One region of the Mesorhizobium sp. M8A.F.Ca.ET.181.01.1.1 genome, then DNA from elsewhere that is predicted to be linked to it. Evidence: predicted binding sites of a transcription regulator. Region 1 holds the regulator's gene; the other holds the start of a gene.
What was found. Region 1 encodes LexA, which represses DNA repair genes until DNA is damaged. Its sites were predicted from a motif close to TGTTCNNNNTGTGTTCNG; they were not measured.
Positions count from the first base shown of each region.

Region 2: the regulator LexA is predicted to act here: its motif matches at 2,488-2,505, upstream of EN824_RS31455 (metallopeptidase family protein).

Region 1 is NZ_SRTV01000001.1:1,366,817-1,371,027, reverse strand. It holds gene EN824_RS06700 (ABC transporter substrate-binding protein) at 1-539, opposite strand, end outside; gene EN824_RS06695 (GntR family transcriptional regulator) at 693-1,406, shown strand; gene lexA (transcriptional repressor LexA) at 1,877-2,620, shown strand; gene EN824_RS06685 (ComEC/Rec2 family competence protein) at 2,614-4,211, opposite strand, start outside.
Region 2 is NZ_SRTV01000015.1:5,200-9,410, forward strand. It holds gene EN824_RS31430 (DUF4173 domain-containing protein) at 1-86, opposite strand, end outside; gene EN824_RS31445 (CoA ester lyase) at 702-1,592, shown strand; gene EN824_RS31450 (DUF1737 domain-containing protein) at 1,630-1,836, shown strand; gene EN824_RS31455 (metallopeptidase family protein) at 1,929-2,351, opposite strand; gene EN824_RS36305 (hypothetical protein) at 2,529-3,572, shown strand; gene EN824_RS31465 (DUF6504 family protein) at 3,514-4,211, shown strand, end outside.

The DNA.
Region 1 (4,211 bases):
AAGGCAACGTCATTGGCCTCGCCCGGATTGTAAGGCACGCCGAAGCGCTTGGCGTTCGGCAGCAGCTTCTTGGTGAAGGCCATCACCGCGGCGACGTCCTGCAGATCGCTGGCGCCGGTCATGCCTTCGTCACCTGAATCCCACGACGGCACCAGCTTGGCCGCCACTGGATCGGTGACCGCGGCAAAGACGATTGGAATGCCGGAACCGGCGAGCGCCTTCTTGGCGATCTGCGAGACCGGCGTGGTGATGGTGTAGATCAGCTTGGGCTGCTCCGCCTGCAGCTTGGCGATCATCTGCGGCACCAGCGATGCATCGAAATTGGTATGGCTTTCCGTATAGACGACGTCCTTGCCCTCGACGAAGCCATTGTCCGTCAGCGCCTTCTTGAAGCCGGCTATGGCGGCATTGAGCTGGGGGTGCTCGCCGAAATTGGCAATGCCGATGCGTATCTGGTCGGCGGCGGCACTGCCGGCGCTCACCATCAACGCGCTAGCCATGAACAAACCCGACAACCAAGCGGATTTCGACTTCAACATCATTTCCTCCCAGATTTGATCAGCGCCGCTTGCAGCGCGGCTACTGCAAACGATCATGGTCAGTCCGCCGGCTTGTGTCAAACATTATATATAATTCTTGCCATGCCCCTACATCATATATAATTTTCCCTGCCAGACGACGGATGGACCGCGATGCAGGATCAAACGAGCTCCACAAAGACGGAGGCAGCCTATCAGCTGTTGCGGCGCGATATCCTGACCACGCGCCTCATGCCCGGCGCCCCGCTCAAACTGAGTGCACTGCGCGGCACCTATGGAGTCGGCTGGACGCCATTGCGCGAAGCCTTGTCGCGGCTCGAGGCCGAACGCCTGGTCACCGCCATCAGCAATCGCGGTTTTACCGTGGCTCGGGTGTCGCGGGCCGAACTGGAGGACCTGGCGCGCGCCAGGATGGTGGTCGAGATCCCCCTGTTCCTCGAATCGATGGAGAAAGGCGGCAAGGAATGGGAAGATGCCGTGGTCACCGCCCACTACCGGCTCTCCCGTTGCAAAACCGCGGTCGACGATCCCTCGGATGCGGCGGTCGACAAATGGGACGAGAATCACGAGGCTTTCCATGCGGCGCTGCTGAGCGCCGCCACATGCGATTGGCTGTTGCGTTTCCGCTCGACGATCTCGGATCAATTGCGCCGGCATCATCGCTTTCTTGGTCTGGCGCCGACATTGCGGGCCGCGGCCGGCCTCAAGGATGGCTACGAAGAGGCGATGGAGGCGCTGCGCGAAGCGATTGCGATCGAACACCATACCGCGATCATGGAAGCGGCACTCGATCGTGACGTCGAGCGGGCCAAGGCGCTTATGGTGGCCCATATCGGCTACACCCTGCACGTCTATGTCCACAGCTAAGACAGCGGCCCGACCAAATACGCCGCCCGCGCCGGCAGCTTGAAAGCTGGTTCGGGATGACTCCGGCGCTTCCGCGACACCTATTCGCACGCGTTGGTCGGAGTGGGGCCGGACGCCTGGGTCCATCGCTGCCCCGAAGCTGCCAGTCGTTGGCGTTTTGGTTTCGTTTCGTTCCGCGAATAACGGACCGATAAATTATACAATCCGCCCGGGGAAAGCCTTCCGAACGGCTGACGCCAAACTCGGGAGCGGATGGGCCACAGGCCATTAACCATAACGATTTCAATGGGCCTGCCGATGGCGGAAAAGGTCGGCTTCTGCCCGCCGTAGCGGACAAAAAACATCCGCAGCCTTAACAAATTCATTAAACTTTAAACGGTTGCGGAACACAACTGGAACAGATAGTGTTTGTTCTGGGTTTGTTTTTTCGATTCTGGTTCAGACCTTCGTTCAATGCCTTGGGGGCCGCCATGCTGACACGCAAGCAACATGAACTGCTGATGTTCATCCACGAACGGCTCAAGGAAAGCGGGATACCGCCCTCCTTCGACGAGATGAAGGAAGCGCTCGATCTTGCCTCCAAATCCGGGATTCATCGCCTGATCACGGCGCTGGAGGAACGCGGCTTCATTCGCCGGCTACCCAATCGGGCGCGCGCGCTGGAGGTGCTGCGGCTGCCGGATTCGATCGCGCCCGGCCTGAACGCGGCAAAGAAATTTTCGCCCAGCGTCATCCAGGGCAGCCTTGGTCAAAACAATCTTGGCCGCCAGCTCAAGCCGGCGACGGCGCCTTCGCGTCTGCCCGCGGCCGGCAATGACGACGATGTGGTTTCAGCCGTGTCCATCCCGGTCATGGGCCGTATCGCCGCCGGTGTGCCGATCGATGCCATCCAGCATCAGACGCATTCGATCTCGGTGCCGCCGGATATGATCATGGGCGGCGAGCACTATGCGCTGGAGGTCAAGGGTGACTCGATGATCGAGGCTGGTATCTTCGACGGCGACACGGTCATCATCCGCAATGCGAACACGGCAAGTCCGGGCGAAATCATCGTGGCGCTGGTCGACGAGGAGGAAGCGACGCTGAAGCGGTTCCGCCGTAAAGGCGCCTCGATCGCGCTCGAAGCCGCCAATCCAGCCTACGAAACGCGTATTTTCGGGCCGGACAGAGTCAAGGTACAAGGCAAGCTGGTCGGGCTGATCAGGCGCTACTGAGCCGGTTTGCCATCGGACTTGTCTGGCTTTTTATAGGGCGGCAGCCCCCTCGCCTCGCGTGAGAATTTTCGCTGCTCGTGCCAGGGCCGGTATGGTCCGTCGACAGCGAATTCGATCACAGCCGGGGTTGTGGCCGACTGGGGATCGAAGAAGACGGCAGCACTTCCCTTGCGGGCGAGCTGCCGTTTCGTGACGACGACAACCAGCGGATTGTGGCAGGCGTCATAGGCGGTCGCGTCATTGACGACGATCAGGTCGGCGAAGGCGCAGGCTTTCCAGGTGTTCTTGCGATCCTCGACATAGGCGACGATCGCGCCGGAAGGGTGCCTGGCAAGGCAAAGGCCTTCGCGGCAATAGAACGGCGATCCCTGCGGCAGGTCGGTGGGAGCGGCAATATCGAATTGCCCGTCCGCCTTGTCGAACATTTCCGGTTTGACGATTGTTTCGGAGACCAGAGCGCGTTTCCAGTTGTCGGCCGCGAATTCGTTCGGACGTTCCCGGTTGACGGCCAGTTCGCCATTGCCGATCGGCAGTGCGACCAGCCGTGCGTCTTCCGAGATCAGCACGTCGGGCGTGCGTATGTCCGACACAGTCAACAGACCGGCAAGTGCGAATGGCAGTGCCGCGAGCCGCAGCCAGGTCGTCGCCATCGTCGCGATGACCAGCGCGACGGCCACCAGCAGCACGGATTGCTGCGAGATCAGACCTACCCCATCGATTGGCGAGCGCTCCGATATCCATGACGATACGGCGATCATCGCTGTCAGGCCTTTGCCCATCACGTAGAGAAACGGGCCGTCGGCGCCGAAGGGCATCGCCAGCGAACTGAGGACCGCAAAAGGCATGACGACCACCGACACGATCGGCATGACGGCCAGATTGGCGAACAGGCTGAGCGGCGATACGCGCTGGAAATGCCAGATGGCAAACAGCGCCGTCGCGCTGCCGGCAATGATGGAGGTCATGGCCAATCCACCTGTCGCCAGCAGGAATTTTCGCGTCAGGAACCCGGGTAGTGACCGCTTTGGCGACGGTGGCCTCGTCTTACCAGCGCGGTGGTCCGCCCAGCCGGCATAGGCGCCAACAAGGGCCGCGGTTGCCGCGAACGACATCTGGAAGCTCGGGCCGACGACCTCGTGCGGGGAAACCAGGATAACGGCGATCGCCGAGATGGCCAGGTTGCGCATGGTGAGCGCCGCGCGATCGAACAAGACGGCAATCAGCATCACCGCCAGCATGATGAAGCTGCGTTCGGCCGCAACGACGACACCGGAAATGACGAGATAGGCGGCGATCGAGAAAAGTGCGGCGGCGGCCGCATATTTCTTCACCGGCCGGCGCGCGGAAAAGTCTGGAAACAGCGCGAAGGCACCGCGCAACAGACCCATGATGGTGCCGGCGACCAGCGCCATATGCAGTCCCGAAATGGAAATGATGTGATAGATGCCGGTACGCCGCATCGCTTCGTTGATTTCATCGGGAATGCCGGCGCGCACGCCGACGATCAGCGCCGCCGCGATCTCGCCTTCGGCGCCGCCGATGCTGCCCCTGATGTGGTCGGCGATGGCTTCGCGGGCGTTTTCGATGCTTG
Region 2 (4,211 bases), on a different contig from region 1:
AACAGGAAATCGGCGATCGCGACCAACAGCAGGGCAACGCCGAAGCGGCTGCGATAGCTTGGCGCCGAAGTGAGCAACACTGTCATGACCTGATCGTCCCCATGGCTTCCAGTCGGGCCGTCGGAGGGCGTCTGCGGACGAAAGGGATGAGGGTTGCCGTCGCACGTGGTGGATCGGCCAGCCACCAGCCTTCGCTGCGCAGCCTGTGGGGCAGGGACCAACGGGGTTTTGCTCGCTTTTGCATGCCGCCTTGTGGCGGGCCGGCATGAAGTTGGCGGGGCAGATACGAGGAGGTTTTCGGCATGCGCGTGCAGTTTTCGTGCAGGGCTGGTGCACTGCCCGCCATTCTTTGCGGACGCGTTGGCGTACCCCAGCGAGGCTCCTTTCCTCTCCCTCCGGAGGGGGGAGAGGTGGCTCGGCGAAGCCGAGACGGAGTGGGGGAACCACCTGGCAACCGCCGCAAATGGACATAGGAAAGGGCACCGGGCGCAAGCATCGCATCGCCTTGCGCCCAAAGGTCGACCCCCACTCCGTCGAGCTTCGCTCGACACCTCTCCCCCGATCGACGGGGGAGAGGAAAGGCGCCCTTCGGCAACGGCTGCGGAGGACAGGCAAGGGACGGCGCAAGCTTTCGCGGTTGGCTCGTATCAGGTATCGGTCGGACGCTTGCCTCGCCCGACCGCAACCGGCATAGATCGGACATGGAAACCTACCGTCCGCGCCGCTCAGTGCTCTATATCCCGGCCTCCAACGACAAGGCGTTGGCCAAGATCGCGCAGCTTGCCTGCGACGCCGTCATCATCGACCTCGAGGACGCCGTCGCCCCCGCCGACAAGATCGCCGCGCGCGAGAAACTGGCCGGCATTTTCGCCAATCGCCCTGGTGCCGACCGCAATGGCCGGCGCTGCGAGATGGTGGTGCGCGTCAATGCGCTGTCCAGCGAATGGGGCGCCGACGACCTTGCCGCCGTGGCCAAGGCGGAACCGGACGGCCTCCTGCTGCCCAAGGTCGACACACCGCGCGACGTGCTCGAGGTCGGCGATGTGCTGGACGATAATTTTGCGCCCGACAGCGTGAAGCTATGGGCGATGATCGAGACGCCCAAGGCCATGCTCAACATCGGCGCCATCGCCGAGCTCGGCCGCGACCCCGCCTCGCGGCTGGATTGTTTCATTGCCGGAACGAATGACCTGATCAAGGATACCGGCGTCCTGGCGACGCCCGACCGCGCCTATCTCCTGCCATGGCTGATGCAGATGCTGCTGGCGGCGCGCGCCGGCGGCCTCGACATGCTCGATGGGGTGTTCAACGATTTTCGCGACCTGGACGCGTTCGCCCGCGAATGCACGCAGGCCGCCGCCATGGGCTTTGACGGCAAGACGCTGATCCATCCATCGCAGATCGAGGCCGCCAACCGCGCCTTTGCCCCGTCGGCGCAGGCACTGGCCGAGGCGCGCGCGGTGAAGGATGCCTTCGCGGAGGCGCAAAACAGCGGCAAGGGCGTCATCGCGCTGAACGGCAGGATGGTCGAGCGACTGCACTTGGCGCAGGCCGAAAAACTGCTGGCGAAAGCGGCCGCCATCGGGGCATGATATTCGCCGACTTGGGATACACGACAGGAATTGGACGATGAAACTCTACCGCTTTCTCACCGCCCCGGACGACGCCAGCTTCTGCCACAAGGTGACGGCGGCGCTGAACAAGGGCTGGCACCTGTTCGGCTCGCCGACCTACGCCTATGACAAGAAAGCCAAGACCATGCGCTGCGGCCAGGCCGTGGTGAAGGATGTCGACGGCCAGGAATACGGGCCGGATACCAAGCTCAGCGACTGGTAGGGGAAAGCGCCGCAGCCCTCTCTCTTCGTCATCCTAGGCGAAGCAAGGAGCGAAGCGACGGGGCGCAGACCCTAGGATGACGAAGGCACAGCCTATTCAGCCGCTTCCTCGATCTTTTCCATATCATCATCCGACAGGCCGAAATGGTGGCCGATCTCGTGGATCAGCACGTGGGTGACGATGTCGCCCAGCGATTCCTCGTTCTCGGCCCAGTAGTCGAGCATGGCGCGGCGATAGAGCGTGATGCGGTTGGGGCCTTCCCCGGTTTGCGGGTTCCAGCGTTCGGCGATGCCGCGCCCCTCGAACAGGCCGAGCAGGTCGAACGGCGTCTCCAACGACAAATCGTCCATGATCTCGTCGGTCGGGAATTCGGCGATCTGGATGACGATCTCGCCGGTCAGCTTGCGAAAATCCTCCGGCAGATGGGCGTAGGCCTCCAGGGCCAGGAACTCCAATTCTTCCATCGAGGGCGCAAGTTCGCCATGCCAGGTGCGGGTCTTGTAGATGCGGGCCATGCTTTGTCCTTTAATCCCGGCATATAGGTGTTCGCACCGGTCGAGGCAAATGACGCCTATACGCCGGCGTCGCGCCGGGAGAGGAATAAATTCCTTATGACTCTGCTTGACTCTTCCAGCGCCCTCTGGAATCAATAGGAACATAACAGGAACAATTGTGAGTGGAAGCTGACCGTCATGGCGATGACCGCCGTGGCGCGGGAGACTGTTTTTGCCCTGCGCCGCCAGATCGCGAAAATCGAGGGAACGCTGCCCGAGCGCCTGCAGGCGCCGGCGCCGGCGCCCCTTGATGCCGGCGCCAGCGCTGACCCCACGCCAGGCAGCGATCTGACGATCATCCGGCGCGGCCTTGCCGCGGCCTTGCCGGATGCCTTCCTGCCCATCGGCGTCGAGCGGCTCGATGCCGCGCTCGGCGGCGGCCTGCCGAAAGCCGCCCTGACCGAAATCCATGGCCTGGAAACCCGCGACGCGGGAGCCGTGGCCGGCTTCGCCCTGTCGCTCGTCAGCCTGATCCTCAACCAGGCGCAGGGGCTGCCCATCTTATGGATCGGGACATCGGAAATTTTCCACGAGGCCGGCTTTCCCTATGCCAGGGGGCTGCAGGCCGCCTTCGGCATCGAGCCCGGGCAATTGCTGTTTTCCGAGGCGCCCAGGCTTGTCGATGCGCTGTGGATCGCCGAGGAGGCGGCACGCATGACGGCGCTTGCCGCCGTCATTCTGGAAATCCGCGGCAATCCGCAGCGGCTGGACCTGACCGCGACACGCCGCCTGCATGCGCGGGCGCAAGGTGCCGGCCGGCCGGTGTTCCTGCTGCGGCAGGCGGCCGAGCCGGAACCGACGGCGGCGCCTATCCGCCTCATCGCCGCGTCGGCGCCGGCCGTGCCGCGCGCCACGGTCGCCGGGCCGCTCGCCGGTTCGATCGGCCACCCCGCCTTCACCATCAGCATCGGCAAGAGCCGCACGGCCTTGCCTGGACAATTCATACTGGAGTGGAACCCCGATGAACGCGTATTCGACGAAAGAAGGGGCGAGGAAGAGCGGGCAGAGAATCCTGTCCCTGTGGTTTCCCTATCTGGCGGCCGAAAGGATCCTGCGGCAGCGTCTGGGGAAATCCTGGCGTTCCCGACCCTCGGATCATCCGTCGCCATCTCACCCACCGCTCGTGATCAGCCACCGCCAGGGCAACGCGCAGCGCATCTCAGCCCTCGACGAGCGGGCTGAGGCGCTGCACCTGAAGCGCGACATGGGGATTGCCGATGCGCGCGCCATGCATCCGTCGATCGACATCGTCGAAGCCGATCCGGAGGCCGACCGGCGCCTGCTCGAGGGCCTTGCCGACTGGTGCGACCGCTACACGCCGCTGGTGGCGCTGGACAGCATCGACGGCCTGTTCCTCGACGTCACCGGCTGCACCCATCTGTTCGGCGGCGAACGCGCCATGCTCGACGAAATCCTGTCGCGCTTCTTGCATCAGGGTTTCGACGTCCGCCCCGGGCTTGCCGGCACGCCCGGGGCGGCCTGGGCGGCGGCACGCTTTTGCGGCGACCGCATCGTTCTATCGGGCGAGGAGGAAGCCTTGCTTGCTCCCTTGCCGCTGGCCGCCCTTCGCATAGCGCCGGAAACCCGTGCCAGCCTGGAAAGCGTCGGGCTGCGCACGGCGGGCGCCGTCATGGCCGCGCCGCGCGCGCCGCTTGCCCGCCGCTTCGGCGCCTTGCTGCTCCAGCGCCTCGACCAGGCGCTTGGCCGTCTCGACGAAGCGATCTCGCCGCGCCTTCCCGTCGCGCCGCTTTCAGTCGAACGCCATCTCGCCGAACCCGTCACGCTGACGGAGGAGATAGAGCGGCTGGTGGGCATGCTGGC